Regions from separate parts of the Ruegeria sp. CE12 genome, predicted to be linked through region 1. Evidence: riboswitches for the same ligand, from Rfam matches in the RefSeq annotation. Region 1 holds a riboswitch; each other region holds the start of a gene.
The links. A riboswitch is a leader RNA that binds a small molecule or an ion and turns the genes downstream of it on or off. The one in region 1 is predicted to bind cobalamin.
Positions count from the first base shown of each region.

Region 1 (7,335 bases):
GCTCATTGGCGGGCTTTCTGTTTGGCATTCCGAACTATGCAGAAGGCCCAAACCCGACAGCGGCAATCTTAAAGACCTATGCAAGCCTTGAACGTGGCGCAGGTCGCCATTTGGCCAGTCAATTCCATATGTCAGCCCTGAAGCTTGGCTATGAGTCCGCCATCCACGCGTTGATCCATGATGACAACCAATCCGCCAATCGCAGCGTTGTCGAAGGGGCAACGGTATTCAGGCGGTACAACCTGTTTGGGCTGCGTCTGGATGGCTAACCTGCTGGACCATTTTGCCATTGCGGTTGATCGACACCCGGACCGGACGGCCATTGTTGAGGGCAACGGTCGCGAGGTCACCTTTAGCGAAGTGCAGATGCGAGCACAGAAATTGGTCAGTAAGTGGAAACGCAAGGGGGTTGGCCATGGCGATCACGTTCTGCTGGCGATGCCGGTAAACGCTGATCTTTACGCTAGCCTTGCGGCCTTATGGTCATTGGGCGCGACGGTGGTTTTGCCTGAACCGGCAATGGGGCTCGCGGGGTTGCGTCACGCGGCGAGAACGACCCGATCCAAGGCCTTTTGCGCATCAGGTTATTTTGCGTTGCTGAAGTTCGTTGTGCCGGAACTGTTTAAGCTGCGTCTTTTACTACCAGGCAATGCCGGCAGTGACCCCGGAGTCGCGGCTGTTCATGACAGTGACACAGCGCTCATTTCCTTCACTTCCGGCACCACAGGTCAAGCCAAGGCCATACCCCGCAGCCACGCGTTTCTGATGGCGCAACATGATGCCATTGCGCCGCTTCTAGACAGTGATGCAGTTGAACGGGATCTGGTTGCGTTCCCGGTTTTCACCCTGATAAACCTTGCGGCCGGGCGTACGACTGTTTTGCCGAATTGGAAAATGAGCAATCTGGATCGACTATCTCGCGAGCAGTTAGCGGGCTGGATATCGAAGCAGCAAGTTACACGGCTTCTGATCCCACCGTCTTTGTGCGAAAAACTTGCGCAGTGTAAAGATACCGGCCAACTGCACACGGTTTTCACCGGCGGCGGCCCGGTGTTTCCTGACCTGGTTGAGAGGCTGCTCGCCAATACTGGTCTGGACGTGGTCTGCGTCTACGGGTCAACCGAAGCTGAACCGATTGCGCATCTTGATGTGCGTGACATCTCCGAAGTTGACCAACGTGAAATGGCCGCAGGCAAGGGGCTTCTTGTCGGGATTCCGGTTTCGCAAATCAAACTCCGAATTCGAAACGATGAAGTTCAGGTCGCGGGCGATCATGTAAATGATGGCTATCTTGATCCCTCGCACTCCAAGGAAAACAAAATCAAAGACGGCACCACGATATGGCATCGAACAGGCGACGCGGGTCACTTGGATGAACGGGGGCGTTTGTGGCTGCTGGGTAGACTGGGGAGCGATGTAAGAACCCCAACTGGCCGCACCTTTCCTTTCGCAATCGAAATAGCAGCCCGGCAATGGCCAGGCGTGACGAACAGTGCGCTTATGAACTTCGAAGAAAGCCCCGCTTTATGCATTGAAGGTGACGCGGGTCGGCTATCAAACTGGAGTAGTCTGGCGCGGGAACTGGGTATTGCCAAAGTGATCCACGTGAGAAAAATACCAATGGACAAACGCCACAATTCCAAAGTTGACCGAGTAAAACTTGCTAACTTGTTGGGTTGTTGATCCTCGGTAATTTACCATCAGTGTTCCGACGGGAAACCGCAGTCGAGCACAGTTTTGTATCTGCCTATTAATCGGCAAAAAAGTCCGGCAACTTATAAAAAGAAATTGCCAGTAGATCTGCACGCCGCTCGAATGACCGTTTTTCCGGCTACAAGCTGCGAAAAAGTCCAAGATGCTGTTGGGCTCATTAGAGGCTTTTGTCGTAGCGTCGACGAGAAGCTGCCCTAACTGGGCCAAACCATTTGAAGATTGGATTGAGGAGAACAATAGAACGTATTGATTTGCGTGCGAGGAATCCGATGTCTGTTTTGCGTCCGCGAATGTCGCAAGTATTTCAGCGGTTAAAAGCGACTGAAATAACTTGGTATTCGTGAGGTGCCGCTGTTTGATTCTCAGGCAGCGGAGAATTGGGAAGCCGGTGTAAGTCCGGCACTGCCCCCGCAACGGTAAGGAAGGTCAGGTTCGACAATCAACCACTGGGACGAGGATCCCGGGAAGGTGTCGCAACCGGGCGCAAGTCCCTTTCAAGTCCGGAAACCAGCCTCTCAGATATGTCAAACCGCGGGTGGCGGTGGGGGCACGGGTTTCGGACGCGATCCTCGCGCGCCTCCGGACGGTTCCTCCTTGTCATCTGCCCAAGCAATGCCGCGGGGCGCGGCAGGAGAGCCAGAAATGAACAATATCCAAGGCCTGTTGGCGCGTCGAAACCCGGGTTATGCTCTGGAACAGGCGTTTTATACCGATCCCGAGATTTTTCAGACCGACCTTGAAACCATCCATTATCGCGACTGGCTGTTTGCCATTCCCGCGTGTGAGTTGGTGAAATCGGGCGACTACGTTACGTACAATGTAGGCGCCTACCGAGTGATTATTGTGCGCGGCTCCGATAACCAGATACGAGCGTTTCACAACACGTGCCGTCATCGCGGTTCGATCATCTGCAAGGCAGCAAAAGGCAATGCGCCGAAGCTGGTTTGCCCGTATCATCAGTGGACCTACGAACTTGACGGCTCATTGCTATGGGCCCGTGACATGGGGCCGGACTTCGATCCCAAACAGCATGGATTGAAGACAGTTCACTGCCGTGAGCTCGCCGGGTTAGTATATATCTGTTTGGCGGATGACGCCCCGGATTTCGATACGTTCGCCAATATCGCGCGCCCCTATCTTGAGCCGCACGATCTGGGGAATGCAAAGGTCGCCTTTGAAAGCTCAATCATCGAGAACGGCAACTGGAAGCTGGTTTGGGAAAACAACCGCGAGTGCTATCACTGCGGCGGAAACCATCGTGCTCTGTGCCGGACTTTTCCCGACGATCCGGGCGTTACAGGGATCGAAGGTGGTGAGACACCAGCCTACATGCAGACCCATTTCGACCGGTGTCAGGCTGCGGGCATGCCTTCGCAGTTCTACCTGAATGACGACGGTCAATACCGTCTGGCGCGTATGCCGCTGAAAGAAGGCGCTGAGAGCTATACGATGGACGGAAAGTCTGCCGTGCGCCGCTGGTTGGGTCGGTCGCCCTTTGCCGATGCGGGATCGCTTTTGAAGTTCCACTATCCGACCACGTGGAACCACTTCCTTGCCGATCACTCGCTTGTTTTCCGAGTCACTCCGATCAGCCCGACAGAGACTGAGGTCACTACCAAATGGTTGGTCAACAAGGACGCGGTTGAAGGCGTTGACTACGACGTGAAACGTCTGACCGAAGTCTGGGTCGCCACGAATGACGAAGACCGGCAGGTGGTTGAGGACAACCAGCAGGGTATCAACAGTCCGGCCTATGTACCTGGTCCGTATTCACCCATTCAGGAATCCGGCGTGCTGCAGTTCGTGGATTGGTATTGCAACACGCTGTCGGCTCGCTTGGCGCCGGACACGATGGCGGCGGAGTAAGGCTGATGAAAGATCTGAACACGCTCTCTTCGGCCATCTGGCAGGATGGCGAAATGCTGGAATGCGTCTCTGTCGTGCCCGAGATGCCGAACACCGCCAGTTTTTCATTCCGTGCCCCGTCTGGGGCGCAGTTCGCCTATCATCCAGGTCAGTTCTTGACGCTCGAAATCCCAGCTCCGAGTCAACCCGGAGGGGTCGTGCATCGCACCTATACGATCTCATCATCGCCGTCGCGGCCACGGTCGATAACCATCACTGCCAAAGCTCAAGCCGACAGTATCGGCACGCGCTGGATGCTGGACAACCTTCAACCCGGTATGCGTCTCAAAGCCATTGGGCCTGGGGGGCTGTTTACCAACGCCCAAAGCCAGGCAGGAAAGTACCTGTTTATCTCGGCTGGCTCCGGCATCACCCCGATGATGTCGATGACCACCTGTATGTGGGATGAAGGTCGTGATTTGGATGTCGTTTTCATCAATTGCGCCAAACGACCGTCCGAGATCATCTTTCGGCAGCGGTTAGAGCAGATGGCCAGCCGTACTGATGGTTTGGATCTGAAATTCGTTGTTGAAGAGCCGGATCGCTACCGTCCGTGGACGGGATATCAGGGTCAGTTCAACCAGTTGATGCTGGGTCTGATGGCGCCTGATTACCTTGAGCGCGAGGTCTATTGTTGTGGCCCTGAGCCCTTCATGCAGGCGGTGCGGGACGCTCTGGCTGGTCTTGGCTTTGATATGGACAAATACCATCAGGAGAGCTTTGGCGCACCAGTGGAAACTGAGGCAGATCTACCTGAGTTGGATGACGTTGTACTCGACGATGACAGCAGTGCAGAGATCCTGTTCGCGACCTCGGGTGTGACTGCCAAAGTAGCCGAGACCGACACAATTCTCGCCGCCGCGCGCTCGGTTGGTTTGAACATTCCGTCGGGATGTACTTTCGGAGTGTGCGGTACTTGCAAGGTCAAGAAAACCTCTGGCGATGTTCACATGGTCCACAATGGCGGAATCTCGGAAGACGACATCGAGGCGGGTTACATTCTGGCCTGCTGTTCCAACGCTATAGGCAAGGTTGAAGTCGAGGTTTAAGTGGATCGTGTCACGATCGAAACCGTGGTGAGCCTGGCACTTGCTGCGGTTTCGATGCGTTGGCTTCGAGTTTGGACAGGCAACTCTTCAGGCAGTGTTCGAACGGCTTTGGGTGATCTCAATATCTATAAATCCAACAAAGGTGGGAGCCGGATGGTCCCTGTATGCCTGCCAAGATGATCGCGAAATGATCTCAGGTGGTAACTTCATCACCAAGTTATACGATTTTTGCGCGGATGCTTGTGAATGAAACGCAACTTCAAGCATCCGCTGGAAAGACCTCTGTGTGCTTATGACAAGGCATCAGTGCATGCATCAACGCAATCTTCATCAATCGAGTTTTCTGAGGTCGAACCGTAACCACGGGCAGGTTTTTTGATGGTCTGGTGATATTTGGGTTTTGTGTCACCGTGCGTGCGGGTTTGTGAAACTGCCGAGCGAACATCATGTGCATTGCTCCGTTGGCTGTGGTCACGCAACGGTCCAGCCATGCACATTCCAGCACTCAGAATAATGGCGAATGCGGTGACGGATGTAATCAGAGTCTTTCTCATTTTCTTGGTCCCTTTTGATTGAGCGTGCTTGATACGCTGTGTGTGAAACCAGTCTGGCAATCTGCGGCCCGGATTTATTGCGCTGACACGTCAAGGTTTTGAGAGAAGACATCAAGCTGACGCCTGAACACCATTTCGCTTTAGAACTGGACCTCAAAGCCGATGTTCCAGCCGAAGCTGTAGTCATCCGAGCTGCTCCCCAATCCGCTTTCACCGGTGATATCAGCATAGAACTGCGAGCGATCCGACAGAGGGACATTGCTGCCTAAGGTCAGGACCGCTGTGTCCTGACCGCGCTCGGTGAATACTGTATTTTGCCCAAATACCACCGAAGTCGTGTTGTTGAACGTATGGTAGAAATCGATTTGACCGTAGAGCATTGAGTTGTTTGCTATGGCACGTTCAGCGCGCAGTCCGACCCGGGCTGTTAACGTGTCGCCTTCCACCAGGGATCCGATCCGACCACTCTCGACCCGATCAGGGACATCGTCCATGTCGATATCGCTGTACATGACCTGCACTTGAGGGATGAGCGTCCATTCGCTCTGCAGCTTGAAGGGCTTACCCACTTCAACAGATATCTCATACCCACTGCCGTCGGCATCCACGGCTGCCCCGCCGTTGGGACGTATCTCGCCGTCGAAATACCCATAGCGAAGCTGCCCTTCGACATAGAACTGACTATCCGCTACCCAAAGCGCGCTAAGCGTTGCATCGTAAGCGTCGGCCGAGATATCGGCGTTGGCAAAGTTGGTGCCAACGTCCGATGACAGGCTGCTGATCCCGAACTCCAACCCGCCGAACACCTGTCCGCCTGCGACCTCACCTAAAGGCAAATTCGCACCATAACGCAGGCTGCCGCTGTTCGTCGTCATCTCTCCTGCACCGACATCATAGTTGTCACGTTCACCATTGGTCTCAACCCAGAACGTTAGTCCCGGGGTTGTCGACAACTCAGGCAGCGCCTGGCCGGCGGTGAAGATTTTGGAACCGTTACTTTGCGTCGCGGTGCGGAACTGCTTGATGCTGTTCTCTGATGGACGAATACCCTGTGCAAACCCGCTTAGGCTGTCGCGAGACGGACCGGCCATGGACATTCCGGCACTCATGACAATGGCGAGTGTCATAGCGGATGTGATCATGACGTTTTTCATCTCTCAGTGCCTTTACGCTAAACCTGTTTGATAGGCTGTGTGTGCAATCAATCTGGCAATCTGCGGCTCAGATTGATTGCGCTGGCACGTCAAGGCTTTGAGAAAAGGCATCAATCTAGCGCCCGCTCGCATTTTTCGCAGTGGGACGGTCGCTGTCGGGTAGATGAGGTTACGCCCCCCTCGAACCTGAATAGGTTGACGTTGACAAGCGCAGCCGAGCCCCGGAGTGAAAGACCGGGGCCCGGAGTTATGTAGCGACACGTCGCTTTTTAGGGCAAATCTGCCAGGATCAACATTCGGCTACCGGTAGTTCATCCAGATCAGCTGATCAGACAGGTCGGAACCCGTCGTCTTGCCAAAAATCCAAGTGTAGTTGCCATTGTCCTCAACCGGAATGACTACAACATAAGGCAGTTCCGAGCTCCAGTTCGCGCCAGACAATGTGGATGATGTAAAGGCTTCATAGTACATATCTGCCTTCTTGTATTTGCTGTTTCTTTTTGCAGCGGTTTTGAAAGCTTCCCCCGTAAAACTGCGTTGGCTGTGGTCACGCAGCGGACCGGCCATGGACATTCCAGCACTCAGAGCAATGGTGAGCGCGACGACGGATGTAATCAGTGTCTTCTTCATTTCTTGGTCCCCTTCAGTTGAGCGTGGTTGATACGCTGTGTGTGAGACCAATCTGGCAATCTGCGGTTCAGATTTATTGCGCTGACACGTCAAGCTTTTGTGGAAAGATATCAAGCTAACGCTGGTTTGCGACGGCTCCTGAAATAGGCTCGACCTCAGTCAAGCCAACACTGAATTTGCAACAGCATCTCGCAAAACTGAACTGATGGAAGCCGATAGAATGCGCACTATTGTCGTTCGTACCCCGCGCAGCATTCGATACACCGACATTATTGTAGATCTTCTCTACACCTAACCATTCATGCCTTTGAGAATTCGTTGGTAGAACGC
Region 1 covers NZ_JBQFRS010000003.1:142,902-150,236, reverse strand. The annotation lists gene ACR0IO_RS09410 (hypothetical protein) at 1-269, shown strand, start outside; gene ACR0IO_RS09405 (AMP-binding protein) at 181-1,683, shown strand; cobalamin riboswitch at 2,040-2,243, shown strand; gene ACR0IO_RS09400 (aromatic ring-hydroxylating oxygenase subunit alpha) at 2,356-3,579, shown strand; gene ACR0IO_RS09395 (FAD-binding oxidoreductase) at 3,585-4,667, shown strand; gene ACR0IO_RS09390 (hypothetical protein) at 4,958-5,221, opposite strand; gene ACR0IO_RS09385 (autotransporter domain-containing protein) at 5,362-6,363, opposite strand; gene ACR0IO_RS09380 (hypothetical protein) at 6,676-7,005, opposite strand; gene ACR0IO_RS09375 (S41 family peptidase) at 7,297-7,335, opposite strand, start outside.

Region 2 (7,335 bases), on a different contig from region 1:
GATCGAACAGTAGACGAGCCCCGGTAGATCTTTTGACAAGGTCTCGTAGTCCAGACCGTATTTTGCCAACCCGCCGGGTTTGAAATTCTCGATCAGGATATCGGCGTGCGAGGCCAATCGACGAATTTCCGATTGTCCCTCAGAGGTCGTGATGTCAATCGCGACGGATTTCTTGTTGCGGTTGGCGGCCATGAAATAGGCACTAAGGTCCGAACGATTACCGTCGGTATCCTCGACATAAGGCGGACCCCATTGGCGAGTGTCATCGCCGCCCGTGGCCGGGTTTTCAATTTTGATCACGCTGGCACCCAGATCACCCAGCAATTGTGTGCAGGTAGGACCGGCTAGAATGCGGGATAAGTCTAGAACCTTGACGCCCTTCAGTGGCCCCTCAGATCCGGCCATCATACCCTCCACGGTCAATCTCTGCCGCGATGACGGTGAAACGATCGGCTTTCACAGCCGCATCCAATGCCGTTCGCAGTTCCTCACGGTTTCGGACGGTATGACCATACCCGCCGAACGCGCGTCCCATGGCGGCAAAATCGTGACGGTCAAAATCTACTCCGCGGTTGCCCATTTGACGCTGTCGTTGTTTCAATTCGATCAGCGCGAGGCTGGCGTCGACGAAAACCAGGAAGATGGGATTCCCGCCCATCTCAGCGGCAGTGGATAGCTCACCGGCCACCATCAGGAATCCCGCATCCCCTGAAAAGCTGATGACCGGGCGCTCCGGCTCGGCCAGTTTGAGGCCAATTGCCATCGGAACGGCACAACCCATCGTGCACAGGGCCGACGATTGGGTCAGCCCGCGCGCCTCGTGGCACTGCCACATCTGGCTGAGCAGGATGCGGTGTGCACCGCTATCGGCGGTGGCAAGCGTTTCCTTGGGCAGTACATCTCTTGTCTCGGCTATTACCGCGGCAGGGCCCCATTCGTCGTCGCTTGGAAAAGCCTTGCTAAGCGCTTCTTTAACCTGCTCCGGCTCTCCATCAGGCCATGTCGCTCGTGCCGGGTTGCCTTTTGCGATGGCTTCGAGTGTGGCGGCGGTGTCAGCAACCAGGTTCAGACCCGCCTGATGCATGTAGTGATCATTCACCACCGCAGAGATATCAATCACGCGTTTGTCTTCGGGATCCCAGATCTCGCGCCAACCGGGGCGCATCTCGATTGGATCGTATCCCAGGCAGAGGATCAGGTCGGCTTGTTCAACCAGAGGCACCAAGTGCTTATCGGCCAACGGAGATAACCCTGCGCCCCCTAGGCATAGCGGGTTATCCTCGGGCACGATCCCCTTGGCCTTGTAAGTGGTCACAAAGGGAATCCCGAAATGTTCTAGAAACGCACATACGACACTGCGGGAGTCATCATACAGAACATCCAGACCGATGATGGCGAGGGGTCGTTCTGCATTGGCCACCCAACGGCGGGCTTTTTCCAGACAATCACCCTCCGGCGCAACGGCAGCGGGTTTTGCCAGTCGGCGGCGTTTGCTGTTGCTGACGCGGGTGTCAGCGACCGAGATCGGCACATCAATGTGCACGGGGCCGGGGCGGGGTTGATTGGCCAGTGATACGGCTTTGTCTGCGATGATGTCAGCACCTTCTGCGGTCAGCAGAAAGGTCCCCTTGGTTATGGACCGGTAGACCTGACTGTGATCCATGACCTGATGCGTGTAGGTCAGCGCCTCATCTGCATCGACGCAACCTGTCAGTACAATCATCGGCACCCGGTCCTGCAGCGCATTTGCAACCACATTGATGCCGTTCATCGCCCCCGGACCAAGTGTTGCCACCAGAATGGCGGGTGCGCCATCGCGGTGATGCACGGCCTCGGCCATGAATCCCGCAGCGTTTTCGTGCTTGGTCAGATGGAAGGTGATTCCAGCCTGTTCGAGCGCATCGACCAGTGTCAGTACCTCACCGCCGGGCATACCAAATGCGTGACGGCAACCGGCCTCATACAGCCTTTGGGCCAAAAGATCAGCAGCGCGGGGGGACAGGTCCTGCATCAGTCATGCTCCGAAATTCGTGTTACGCAGCAGATTGCGGAGGACGCTCCGGGACGCAAGGCGCATCACGTCAGTGTGACTATTTGACTGCGCTTTCAGCAATGGCCTGAAACTTATCGTCCAATTCTTCGGCAATGTCGGCCAAAGGCTCACCACCCTCATAGACATATGGGGCAAAAATAAAGCTGGGTGTCTTGTAGGACAGGGTGGCTGTGCCATCTTCATTCTCGGTTACATAGAACCGGATCGGGGCTTCGATCATAGCCGCTGTCGAAGTCTCGAGAACGCGAACTGCATAGTCATTGTTGAAAACGCCAATCACGCGATTTCCGGGGATCGTAATCCCGCGGGCAGCGGCCGCTTTGGTCGGTCCGGCCTGCGTTACCACGATGAGACCGTTTTCTTTCACTGCGCTCTTTGTATCGTCTACGAGCTCCTGATAACTCTTGTCGGTCAGATAGACAGCCCAGCCAGAAAGTGGTTCCGTAAACTCAGCCCATGCGGGCAGAGCCAACAGACAAAGCACAGACCATAGCGATTTCATCAAGCAACCTCCAAGGGTTTGAGTGTGAGATTGATGCCAGATATCACTTTCCGGTGCACTCACATTCTCGTGCGCTCATCGCGACCACGGGCTTGTGTCACAGCGCTGAAAGCTTCAGAAACAGCGGAACTCAAGATTAAGGTGAAACGTATTTGGCGCAGACCCGGCTATTAATTTGCACCAGTTGTTCCGGCACGCGCGATCGTGATGCCGAACGGCAAGCCGTACAAGCGGCATTGACTGGCATCGATCTTACGGCGGAGATCGAAATCGCAGAACACGCCTGTTTCAGTGGATGTAGCGAACCAACGTCGATCGGCCTGCAGGGCGAAGGCATGGCGTCATATGTTTTTTCGGGTATCGATATCGTTGCAGATGCGGATGATATTGCTGCGACTTGTCGAGCGTATCTGGACAGCCCCGCTGGCTGGATCGAAGACGCCCGACCATGCGGACGGCTTCGCTTGTGTTTGCGGGCGCGTATTCCGGCGCTTTAGTCCACCTGTACAGTTACCGAAGCACTGACCGGCACATCTTCGACCATCAGCGGGCTGTGGCTGTTGGCATTCAGCGATACCTTAATCTCAACCTCGCCCTTGGGCAGATCGGAGATGTGCATCCAGTTGCCATAAAGGCGGGCGAGTTTCGTGCCATTCACATAGACATGCGCGTGACCTTCACCGGGATTGTCCGCAGCAGAGGCGTTTTCGGGCGCAAACCGAAAGTTCTGAGGCATGACGTGCAGGTTCCATCCGGCCATTGGGTCCTGCGTTACCGCAATTTCCAGACCGGGCGCATCCTGACCGGCAGGCAGGTTGATGGCGGTCGAGTGATCATGCGCCATGGCTTCGGCATGAGAACCGCCATGTTGATTGGGGTCCGCATGGTCGTGGCCGTCAAATGTGACGCCATTGGCCGCGGCGAGAACGAAACCAGCGCCTCCGCCGAAGACCAGACCAATTGCAAAGAGGGCAAGTGAACGTGCCATTTCTGTTCCTTGAGCCAAAAAAGAACCCGCCGGGCGGGGCCCGGCGGGATGACATATTGGGGTATCAGGCTGCCGCTTCGGCGCGTTTGCCTTCGCTTTGCCAGAAGTAACCGGCAAATGCGCCAACCAGAACCCATGCGACAAGGCCGATGCCAAAGGCACGTGCGGCAAACAGAGCACCGATTTCGGTTGGGACCGGTCCGGTGAAGACATCCGGTTCGGGTGCGCCGATCAGATGTGGAGCAACGAGCAACGCTGCCGCAATCACGTAGCTGATGATGTTGCCACCAAACGCAATCAGCCACATGGCAACCGCCGCAGCCGCGACGGTGGCGAACCACCAGACTTGCCGTGCGTAAACATCTGCAGCAGCAACGCCAGGAACTTCGGGTGCCAGGCTAAAGCCGGGTGCAAAGTGAACCGCGATAAAGCCCGCCAGACCCCACAGAACACCTGTGCGACCATCGATCTTGTGACCCTGACCTTCGGCCACAGACATAAGGGCAACCAGAACCAGTGCGTAACCGGTATAGGTGAGCATGGTGAAGATGACGCTCAGCGCGTCGCGTGTCAGCTCAGAGAACATGCCCGGTAGCTCGGGATGGGCCGTGACAGCTTCTCCGCCGAAATGCACCAGTTCACCGGACTCATAGAGCTCGGCGTGCAACAGAACGGGTTGCACAAATACAAGCTGCAGCAAGGCGGCAATCAGCCCCGCTGCAGCACCAGCGAACAACGCGCTGGTCAAAATGCGACTGAACATCTGCTTAGTGGCAGGGGAAACCGGTTGCGTGGCGCACGTCATGTGCCGCGTCATGCAAGCCAGATGCCTGAACATGGCCGGTCAGGGTGATGATACCCAGGCCCAGAACCACTGCGAACATTACCGGCAGAAAGCCTGTCTTTGCAGCAGATGCTGTTTGAGTTTGTGTCGTCATTTCTTGTCCTCCAGTGCCGTCGCACCCGACGGCTGGTGTTTCTACGTTCGCCTGGCAGGTCTCCTGGCTCGCGGGTCGGTGCCTCTGTTCGCCTTCCCCCCGAATTCGGGAGTGGCTGGTTGAACAGGGGCTCACCGCTTACAGTCGCGGGGGCGGCTTTGGCTTTGACCTCAGACGAAGTCGCACCACATTCCCTCTTAGCATCCGGATGTCTCCGGCAGGACCAGACCCGGTCATTTAGCCGCGAAGCACAGGTTTGCGCAATCGCCATTTGCGACGTTTTGCGTCAATTCACACGCTTTTTCAGAACGTAGATGTCCATGATCCAGCCATGATCAGCCCTTGCCTGTGCACGAGTTGAGAGAATCTCATCACAAACTTCGGACAAGTTTCCGTTGATCAGGATTTCTTCTTCCATACCGACGTAAGCGCCCCACCAGATGTCATAATTTGCCATATCAAGGCTCTGGAACGAACATTCGCCGTCCAGCATCACTGCGACGGTTGAAGCAGCCTCAGGCCAACCCTCGTCCCGGATACGGCGACCGGTTGTAACGACATAAGGTGCGCCGATATCGTTGATCGGAATCCCATGTGCTGCGGTCAGGGCCTGCAGGGCCGTGATACCGGGAATCACCCGTTTGATCGGTTGCGGTGAGAGACGCGCAGCGATTCGCAGCGAGCTGTCATAAAGTGAGGGATCGCCCCAGATTAGTAGGGCCACGTATTGTGCATCAGGATGGGATGCGATCGCTTCCTGCCAGCGCAGTGCTATTGCATCATGCCATTCATCCACCCCACGTAGATAGCCATCATCGGCCCTACGCGTGGGGATGTCGAAATAGGCGATTTGCGGAGCCGCTTCAGTGACTTGAGAAATGATCTTCTCACGTACGCCGGCAAGATCTGCCTTGTTCTCACCCTTGCGCGGGATCAGGATCAGATCAGCTGCACGAATAGCCTCGGCACCCTGAAATGTCACGTGATCCGGATTGCCTGTACCGATCCCTATCAGGCTCAGTTCATACATTATCGAACTCCGCCAGCGGTCCATAGAGTATCAGTGCCGGGGCTGTTCCGATTTCAGACTGCAGCCGTTCCGACAACGCTCCGATGGTCGAGCGGTGCAGCGACTGATCGGGTGTCGAGACAGATTCTGCCATCAGCGCGGGCGTGTCCAAAGGCAGACCATGTGCTTGCAGCGCCTCAACAAGTAGCGGGAAAGTGCGTTTGCCCATGAAAACAACTGTGGTCGCCCCCGAATCCGCCAACGCCGGCAGGTTCAAATCTTCGGGCAGTTTGCCGCTGACATCGTGGCCGGTGACAAATTGTACACGGCGAGCTGTCAGGCGGCGGGTCAGCGGAATGCCTGCGGCTGCCGCGGCGGCGACGGCAGATGGAATTCCGGGGATGATTTCATACTCGATCCCCGCCGCCTTCAGCGCGACCAGTTCTTCTTCAAGCCGACCGAACATACCTCCGTCACCTGATTTCAGGCGAACGACATGGGCACCGGTTTGTGCATAGTCGACCAGCAGACGGCTCACATGATCCTGCTTGGGTGAGGGGCGACCAGCACGCTTTCCTACACCCACCAAATCTGCGTCCTCGCGGGCGTGGGTAAGAATAGGTCCGCTACTGAGATCGTCGAACAAAACCGCATCGGCCTTTTGCATCCGGTCAACGGCCTTGAGCGTCAGTAGTTCCGGATCTCCGGGGCCTGAGCCAATGAACGAAACGAAACCGCTCATGCTGAGGCCTCTGCGATCAGATGAAAGAATGTGCCGGTGACGTTGCCCCGAACTGATCCTGTCTGCGGTCCTTCCGCACCTTCTGCGTCAAAGACTCGCGCAAGAGGGGCATCGGGCTGTTCGACAATAGACGAATAATGGAACTCGTGCCCGCGAAGCGCTGTACCAACCGCGAAACCGGGCATCTTTGCCAACAACTCGGCTTTGCGATACCCGAGGTTGAATTTGCGCTTCTCATAGGAGGTCACAAGACCGAGTAGTCCCGCCATTTTGTGTGGCGTACCTTCCTTGTCGATCAGCACGTCCCCCAAAGCCATGTATCCACCGCATTCACCATGTACTGGACGGGTTTCCGCGTGCTTGCGTAGACCAGTCTGGAAAGTGTCAGCGACTGCCAGAGTGCCGGCATGCAACTCAGGATAACCTCCTGGAAGCCAGACAAGATCTGCATCGTCGGCAGGCGCTTCATTGGCCAACGGCGAGAATGGCAGGATTTCAGCACCCGCAGCACGCCAACCTTTGAGAAGGTGCGGATAGGTAAAGGAAAATGCTTCGTCCTTGGCCAGCGCAATCCTTTGGGCCGGGGGGCGCGGCAGCGCGGTCGGAGATGGCCCATTGGGGCCTGAGGAGGCAGCCTCCCTGATCGCATCCAGATCCACATGTTCACGCAGAAAGGCCGCGTATCCGGCAATCGCGCTTTCCAGATCAGGGTGCTCGACCGCTTGTATCAATCCAAGGTGCCGCTCTGGCAAAGTTAGATCACCCCGACGCGGCAACACACCCAACACCGGCAGACCCGCACGCTCCATACCCAGACGTGTCAGGCGTTCATGCCGCGGGCTCGCGCAACGGTTTAGGATCACACCGGCAAAAGGAAGGTCCGGATTATACATTCGGAACCCCAGCGCCGTGGCTGCCGCGGATTGCGCCTGACCACCAACATCCAGCACCAATACGACAGGCCAGCCCATGCGCTGGGCTGTTTCAGCGCTGGACCCATGGCCCAGTTCGCCGGGCTTGGCGACCCCATCAAACAGTCCCATGGAACCTTCGGCCACGACAATATCTGCGCCCTCTGACTGCGCCGAGATCGCGTTAAGCAA
Region 2 covers NZ_JBQFRS010000002.1:48,672-56,006, forward strand. The annotation lists gene ACR0IO_RS05040 (CaiB/BaiF CoA transferase family protein) at 1-405, opposite strand, end outside; gene ACR0IO_RS05045 (thiamine pyrophosphate-binding protein) at 392-2,011, opposite strand; gene ACR0IO_RS05050 (DUF302 domain-containing protein) at 2,091-2,555, opposite strand; gene ACR0IO_RS05055 (DUF1636 family protein) at 2,708-3,052, shown strand; gene ACR0IO_RS05060 (hypothetical protein) at 3,049-3,543, opposite strand; gene ACR0IO_RS05065 (CbtA family protein) at 3,608-4,306, opposite strand; gene ACR0IO_RS05070 (CbtB domain-containing protein) at 4,311-4,481, opposite strand; cobalamin riboswitch at 4,518-4,723, opposite strand; gene cobF (precorrin-6A synthase (deacetylating)) at 4,768-5,511, opposite strand; gene cobA (uroporphyrinogen-III C-methyltransferase) at 5,504-6,232, opposite strand; gene ACR0IO_RS05085 (cobyrinic acid a,c-diamide synthase CobB) at 6,229-7,335, opposite strand, start outside.
Region 2: it holds a riboswitch for cobalamin, as region 1 does, so the genes downstream of both, ACR0IO_RS05070 (CbtB domain-containing protein) here and ACR0IO_RS09400 (aromatic ring-hydroxylating oxygenase subunit alpha) in region 1, are expected to answer to the same signal.

Region 3 (7,335 bases), on a different contig from region 1:
CGGAACAGGCCCGATACACGCAGAGTGACATCCAAACGCGGGCGGCTGAGGTCGGTAATCGGCAGCACCTCGATGCCGGAAACCCGCTCAGACCCCTTGTCCCAGACCGGTTTCACGCCCAACAGGTGCAAAGCCATGGCGAATTCCTCGCCAGCTGTGCGCATCGTGGCAGAACCCCACAGGTCGACGATCAACCCTTTGGGATAATCGCCTTCTTCCTGCAGATGCCGGCGCACCAGTTCCTCGGCCAGTTTCACGCCTTGGGTGTATGCGGCACGGGTCGGAACCGAACGCGGGTCAGTTGTGTATAGGTTCCGCCCAGTGGGCAGCACATCCGAGCGTCCGCGATAGGGTGAGCCCGACGGTCCGGCCTCGATCCGTTTCCCGGCCAGTGCATCGATCAGGGCACTGCGTTCGGCGTGGGCTGAGGGGGCAGGGTCAAAATTGCTCGCCACCTCAGGTACCCGGCCAAAGATGTGCAAACCGTCGCCAAACTGGCTTTCCTTGATGTCGCAGACAAAACGGTCGATGCGGGTGATTGCCTCGGCAGTGCAGGTGGCTTGATCGAGGCCCAGGTCACTTTCAAGTCCGATGGTTTGCGCTTCGTCGCGGATATCTTCCTGCAAGCGGTCGCGACGTTTGGGGTCTAGCCCGTCTGCGTTCGAGAACTCATCCAGCAGCGATTCAAGCCGAACCATCCGATCCGGCGTGCCGCTTTCCTTCATCGGAGGCGGGATATGACCCAGCGTGACAGCCCCGATGCGGCGCTTGGCCTGCGCGGCCTCGCCGGGGTCATTGACGATGAACGGGTAGATCACCGGCAGATCGCGGATCAAAACCTCGGGCCAGCATTTGTCGGACAAGGCGACCGATTTGCCCGGCAGCCATTCAAGCGTGCCATGTGCACCGATATGGATGAGCGCATCGGCACCAAGGCTTTTGCGCAGCCACAGATAGAACGCGACATAGCTGTGGCGCGGGGTGCGCGACAAGTCATGGTAATCGTCATCGCGCAATTCAGGCGTGCCGCGTTCGGGTTGAAGCGCGACCAGCGCTTTGCCTCGGCGCACTGCAGTGAAGTGAAACGCGCCTTCGGTGAATACCGGGTCATCTTCAGGGTTGCCCCAGACGGTTTTCAGATCTGAACGTAATTGCTCGGGCAACTGGGCAAGTGCGGTGAGGTAATCCTGCAGCGGCCACGAAATGCGGGCGTCCAGCAGAGTTTCGGCAATCGGCTCTGCGGGTGCAGTGTCATAGCCTTCATCCTGCAAATCGGCCAGCATCGCCTCGGCCGAGGCCAGTGCATCAAGGCCCACCGCATGGGCCATCTGCCAGTCCTTGCCGGGATAGGTGGACAGCACCAGAGCGGGCACTTGATCTGCTTTGGGCCGGTCATTCAGGTTCAACCAACCAGTTACACGGTCGATGATCGCTTCGATCCGTTCAGGTTCAGCCCGATGGGCAAAGCGAGAATACTCAAGGTGCGGGTCGTGTTTGCCGGGCTCTTTGAAAGAGGCGATACCGGCCGAGATACGTCCATCCACTTCGGGCAATACCACGTGCATGGCGAGGTCGGCAGGCGAAAGACCGCGTTCCGCCTCAGCCCATGCTTTGCGGCGCGAGGTCGCCAGAGCAACCTGAAACACTGGCACATTAGCAGCGTCCAAGGGAGATGTCCCCGACGCGCCTTTGCCCGAGAATGAAGTGGCATTGATGATTGCGGATGGGTTCAGGGCAACAACCTGTTCACGCAGCCAATCGGCGGCTGCGGGCGCTTTCAAAGATGGCGCGAACAGCCCAACCGCGTCCAGACCACGGTCTCGTAAGCTGCGGATCAAGGCTGCGATCGGCGCAGTGTCCGCCGAGGTCAGATAGGCCCGATAGAAGCTCACAAGGATGCGCTTCGCCCCGCCCGAGAAGGCCTTGTTTACCGGGATAACGCCGCGATCGGGGCACCAAGCTCCGCATTCTGGCAGGGTTTTTGCACCCATCACCGGCCCGGCATAAAGCCCCGCGGCCAGTGCCATCTGGGCCAGCGCAGCTTGCGCGGCCACTTCTCCACCGGTGTCACACAGATGCGCGAGTCGGCGCAGCGTCGAAACTGGTAGCGTTGAATAGTCGTCCAACCGCGTATCTTCACGCCCGTCAGCAGGCAACACAGCCAGCGCGATGCCTTTGGATTGTACCAGCGCCAGAACTTGCTGCAACCCGTAGGACCAATACGGCACGCCGCCGATCAATCGGATCAGGATGCCCTTCGCGCCCTCCAGCGTCTGTTCAACATAGGTATCAACTGACAAGGGGTGTTTCAGTGCGGTCAGGTTGGCCAGCCGCATCGTCGGCATCCGCCCCTCGGCACCGCCACCGCGATGCCAGCCTGCCGCGAAAGCGCCAAGGTCGCTGTCCGAGAAGGACAGCACCACCAGATCCGCTGGGCTCTGGCCCAGATCGGTCGGGGTTTCGGTTTCTTCTAACCCGTGGCTTTCGCGGAAGACGACATGCATAGCTTACTCGGCAGCCTCGGCTACACCTACGAGGATATCGCGGATCGCAGCCTCTTTGATGTCGTCATGCTCGGCAATCACGACCAGACGCGAGCGGCGCTCCTCGCCGGGTTCCCATGGTCGGTCGTATTGGTGACGCACACGCGCACCTACAGCCTGCACCAGCAGACGCATCGGTTTGCCCTGAACGGCAGCATAGCCTTTGACACGCAGGATGTTCAGCTCGTTCGCTAGACGTTCGATATTGGCGACCAGTTGAACCGGGTCGGTCTGTTCTGGCAACTCGACAATGATGCTTTCGAAATCGTCATGCTCGTGGTCGTGATGGCCGTCGTGATGCGACGGGCGAGCCTCCATGTCATCTTCGGCTGCGGCTTCAAGACCCAGCACGACTCGCACGTCGACAGCACCTTCGGCAACTTCGACGACGGGGAGGGGACGCGGAGCTTCGGCGGCGATGATTTCTTTGGCCTTCGCCACACCTTCGCGGCCAGCCAGATCGGGCTTGGTCAGCAGGACGATATCCGCGCAGGAAATCTGATCCTCAAACACCTCAGACAGCGGCGTTTCGTGGTCGATCGAGTCATCGGCTAGGCGCTGGGCGTCCACCGCCTCAACGTTCGGAGCAAACCGACCGGCCGCGACGGCCTCGGCATCGGCCAGAGCGATCACGCCGTCGACGGTGATTTTCGAGCGAATATCGGGCCAGTCGAACGCTTTCAGCAGCGGCTTGGGCAGGGCGAGGCCGGAGGTTTCGATCAGGATGTGATCGGGGCGCGGTTCCAGCGCCATCAGCGCCTGGATGGTGGGGATGAAATCATCGGCCACGGTGCAGCAGATGCAGCCATTGGCCAGTTCCATGATGTTTTCCGCCGGGCAATCGGGAATGGCGCAGGATTTCAGGATGTCGCCATCGACGCCAACGTCACCGAATTCATTGACAACAACGGCCAGACGTTTGCCCTGCGGGTTCTGCATCAGGTGCTTGACCAGTGTGGTTTTGCCCGAGCCCAGAAAGCCGGTGATTACAGTAACGGGAAGTTTTTCGAGGTTGCTCATTTCAGGGCTCCAATCGGGGGAATGCGGGCCGCACAGTTTTTGCGGAAATGTTCAGGGCGCTCACGCCATTTCACAAGGCCGTCTTCGGTGGCGAGATATTTGGTGACGCCTTCGACGATGGTCTCGACGTGGTCGGTTTCGTTGAGGTTCTCATACACAAAGGTCCAGCGGGATGGTCCGCCACGCAGTACGATCGAACACCCCTGATCGCAGTTCGAAAGGCATTCAACGGCCTTAAGATCAATGCCATCTGGCAGCTCGGCCTCGGTCAGCGCTTTATGCAATAATGTGCCGGGGCGCTGGTCATCTTCCTCGACAGGAAGGCCACGCCGGCAGGTGGTGCAGACCAGCAGTTCAACTGGTGTCGTCTCGGTCACGTCTCTCATCCCCCCTTCACGGTTTTCGGGGGACGGGGTATGCGCGGGCCTTGGCCCGACACCGGAACACCCCGTCCGGTCTGGTCTTCGGGCGTTGGCAGGTCTCCCGGCTTGCGGATGTCAGAGGTATCCTCTGGCAGGTGTCCTGCCTTCCCGGCCTGCAGGCCAGTGGCTTTGGGCACCTTCTCCGGTCACGGTCGCGGGGGCGGCTGCATTTGACGGCATTCCATACCGCTGATGCATTCCCTTTTCATCTGCTTGCACAGACACCAACGAAAGGGACATGCGGCAAGCAAAGGGGCGTTGTCAAGCGAATGGAGGCGCTCTCAGATCACCGGGATGGAAAAGCGACTTGCAGTGGTCAGTCAGCGGCATCCGCTTTGATCCGTTCTTGCAACCAGGTCTCAAAGAGGCGGGCAGAGGCCGTCGGGCGGGGCGCGCCATCTGAGCGGATCAGGTAATGGGACTGAGCAAAGGGAATCGGTGGTCCGGCGATCTGCAAGGGCGCACCCTGCGCAATCGCATTCCGGGCAAAGCGTTCAAGGATTGTGGCGTAGCCTGCCCCCGCCATCACAAGTTGCAACGCGGTGACCGTGGTATCTGCCGAATACTGAGACTGAAGTTCAGGCTGGTGAATGCCATGTGCCTCAAAGTATCGCGCCCAGTTGTCTTCATACCCAAGGATATGGATCAGAGGACTTTCACGGAACTCTGCCTTGCTTGGCGCTGTGGTGCCGGATCTGCAAACCGGAACAAGGCATTCATCCGAAAGCTTCTCTGCCCTGAGCCCCGGCCAGTCGCCATAGCCCAGCCGAATATCGATATCCACATCGCTAGAACCCATGGTGTCATTCCAGATGTGAGTCACCAATCGCACAGGGATATCGGGATGTTGGCTGGTGAATTCAGGTAGTTCGGCAGCCAGCCAATAAGTCATGGTTGAAATTGCCGCGCGAATGGTCAGCGTCTGCTGAGACGCTGGGCCAAACAAACTGTTGGTCGAAAGGGTTATGTCAGACAGAGCGCGCCGAACGGTCAAAGCATAGGATTGGCCAAGCTCGGTCAATTCCAGTCGTCTTGCCTGTCGAGTGAAAAGAGGTTGGCCCAACTCGGCTTCCAATGAGCGGATATGCAGGGATACCGCGGTTTGTGTCAGACCCAGTTCTTGCGCGGTTGCGGTGAAATTCAGATGCCGAGCGGCAGCTTCGAAACTACGCAGCCAGGAAGGGTTTGGTAAACGATCCATTTATCACCAAAAATTTTTGCCCATAAGATCGATTATTATTCGTTTCATTTGTGGGTTATCAAGGTGAATACTCCGCGTGAAAACGGTTCGGGCATAGCCCACAGGGAGGATTCGCAATGAAGGTTGGATTTATCGGTCTGGGGAATGTGGGGGGTAAGCTCTCGGGTTCGTTGCTGCGTAACGGGGTTGATTTGACAGTTCATGATCTGAACCCGGATCTGGTTGCTGAATTTGTTGCGCAGGGTGCCAAGGCTGCTGAAGGTCCGGCGCAACTGATGCGGGATTGTGATGCGGTTATCACCTGCTTGCCATCCCCTGCGGCATCGGATGCCGTGATGCAGGAAATGCTGCCAGAGGTTGGTCCGGGCAAGATCTGGATGGAGATGTCCACCACTGATGAGGCCGAGGTGAAACGGTTGGGTGCCATGGTGATCGAACGCGGTGGCGCCGCAGTAGATTGCCCTGTTTCCGGGGGATGCCATCGTGCAGCTACGGGCAATATTTCGATTTTTGCCGGATGTGACCGCGCAACATTTGAACGGATTTTGCCCTTTCTGACAACCATGGGGCGCCGCATTCTGCATACCGGTGACCTGGGGTCTGCTTCGGTTCTGAAGGTGCTGACCAACTATCTGGCCACCGCCAACCTGATCACCTGTGCCGAAGCCCTGGTCACTGCCAAGGCTGCAGGGATGGATCTGAATACGACCTATGAGGCGATCAAGATCTCATCAGGAACCTCATTTGTGCATGAAACCGAAAGTCAGGTCATCCTGAATGGATCACGTGATATCTCGTTTACAATGGATCTTGTGAAAAAGGATATCGGGCTGTTTCAGGAAGTCGCAGATCGTGCGGGGGTGCCGTTGGAGATGAACCCGGTGATGATCAAGATTTTCGAGGACGGAATTGCCCGGTATGGTGACCGCGAGCTGTCGCCCAATATCATCAGACGACTGGAAGATGCCACCGGACTGGATATTCGCGCACCGGGTTTCCCGACCGAAATGCTGGATGATGAGCCGGAAGAACCGGGGTACGAAGTGGTCCCCAGGGGCGCTAGAGCGCATAGATCAACATAGGTCTGGGCGCTTCGGCCTTACGATTTAGTGATCGGATGATAGTCGAGAGGGTTCTACCAATAAGCCGGGTTTTTGAACGCTTCGGCGCATTGTGGTGGCCCTTTCAAAGGCGCAAGATCCTGATCCGAAAGAGACTGTGCCAGCCACCCATGCGGATATTGAAGCTTCATGGGTGGCTGGGCCTGCTGCTCGGTAATCTGTTCAAAACCAACTTTGGAATAGTAGTTCGGATCGCCATAGGTGATCACCACATCAACGCCGCGCCCGCGCAGATCGCTCAGCCCGAACGTCAGGAGCTTTTGTCCAACGCCTTTCCCTTGCTGGCCTGTTGCAACGGCCACAGGGGACAACATGAATACGGTGCGGTCATCCTGCTCATACTCGAGGCGGGTAAAAATTATGCACCCGGTAAGAGTGCCACCATTTGTGGCAGTGAAGACATACATGTCACCAGGTTTGGTCTTTGCCAGAATGTCTTTCACCAGCCCTGCGATCAGTTGACCTTCCTCATCACCTTCGGAGGCTGCGAAAACAGCTCCGAAAAACTCGATAATTTCGTCGTGTCTGCCACTGGTATGGCGGGAGTAGTCCATGTCGCACCTCAATTCTGACGGTCAGTGGTTCAGCCGGAACCCTTGGTCATTTAGCTGGGTATTTCACCCATATGACTCGACATGGTAAAGGTGAAAGATTATTTAGAACAAATACAGAACATTTGGTGTCAGGTATGCTCAGAGGGGTGCAAAAACGCGTTGCTTCGCTATGGTTCTTCCGGTTGCCCAGCGACCGGGTTCTCAGGGCGAATCCGGTTCAGGGGCCGTTCGCCCTTACCCTCAAGCAGAACAATGCCAACCGCATCTATTGTCTGAATGGCGAAGCTGAGCGTCAGGGCCTGCACAGCGGCATGCCTTATGCGGATGCCCGTGCGTTTTGTCCTGACCTGCAAAGCCAGCCTGCCGATCTGCAGGGCGATGTGCAGTTCCTGCATATCCTGCGGCGCTGGGCGACGCGCTATTGCCCCTGGGTGGGGCTGGAGGGGCGGGATGGGCTGGTTCTGGATGTGACCG
Region 3 covers NZ_JBQFRS010000002.1:63,314-70,648, forward strand. The annotation lists gene cobN (cobaltochelatase subunit CobN) at 1-2,504, opposite strand, end outside; gene cobW (cobalamin biosynthesis protein CobW) at 2,508-3,563, opposite strand; gene ACR0IO_RS05140 (DUF1636 family protein) at 3,560-3,949, opposite strand; cobalamin riboswitch at 4,020-4,229, opposite strand; gene ACR0IO_RS05145 (LysR substrate-binding domain-containing protein) at 4,302-5,186, opposite strand; gene ACR0IO_RS05150 (NAD(P)-dependent oxidoreductase) at 5,303-6,268, shown strand; gene ACR0IO_RS05155 (GNAT family N-acetyltransferase) at 6,322-6,861, opposite strand; gene ACR0IO_RS05160 (Y-family DNA polymerase) at 6,996-7,335, shown strand, end outside.
Region 3: it holds a riboswitch for cobalamin, as region 1 does, so the genes downstream of both, ACR0IO_RS05140 (DUF1636 family protein) here and ACR0IO_RS09400 (aromatic ring-hydroxylating oxygenase subunit alpha) in region 1, are expected to answer to the same signal.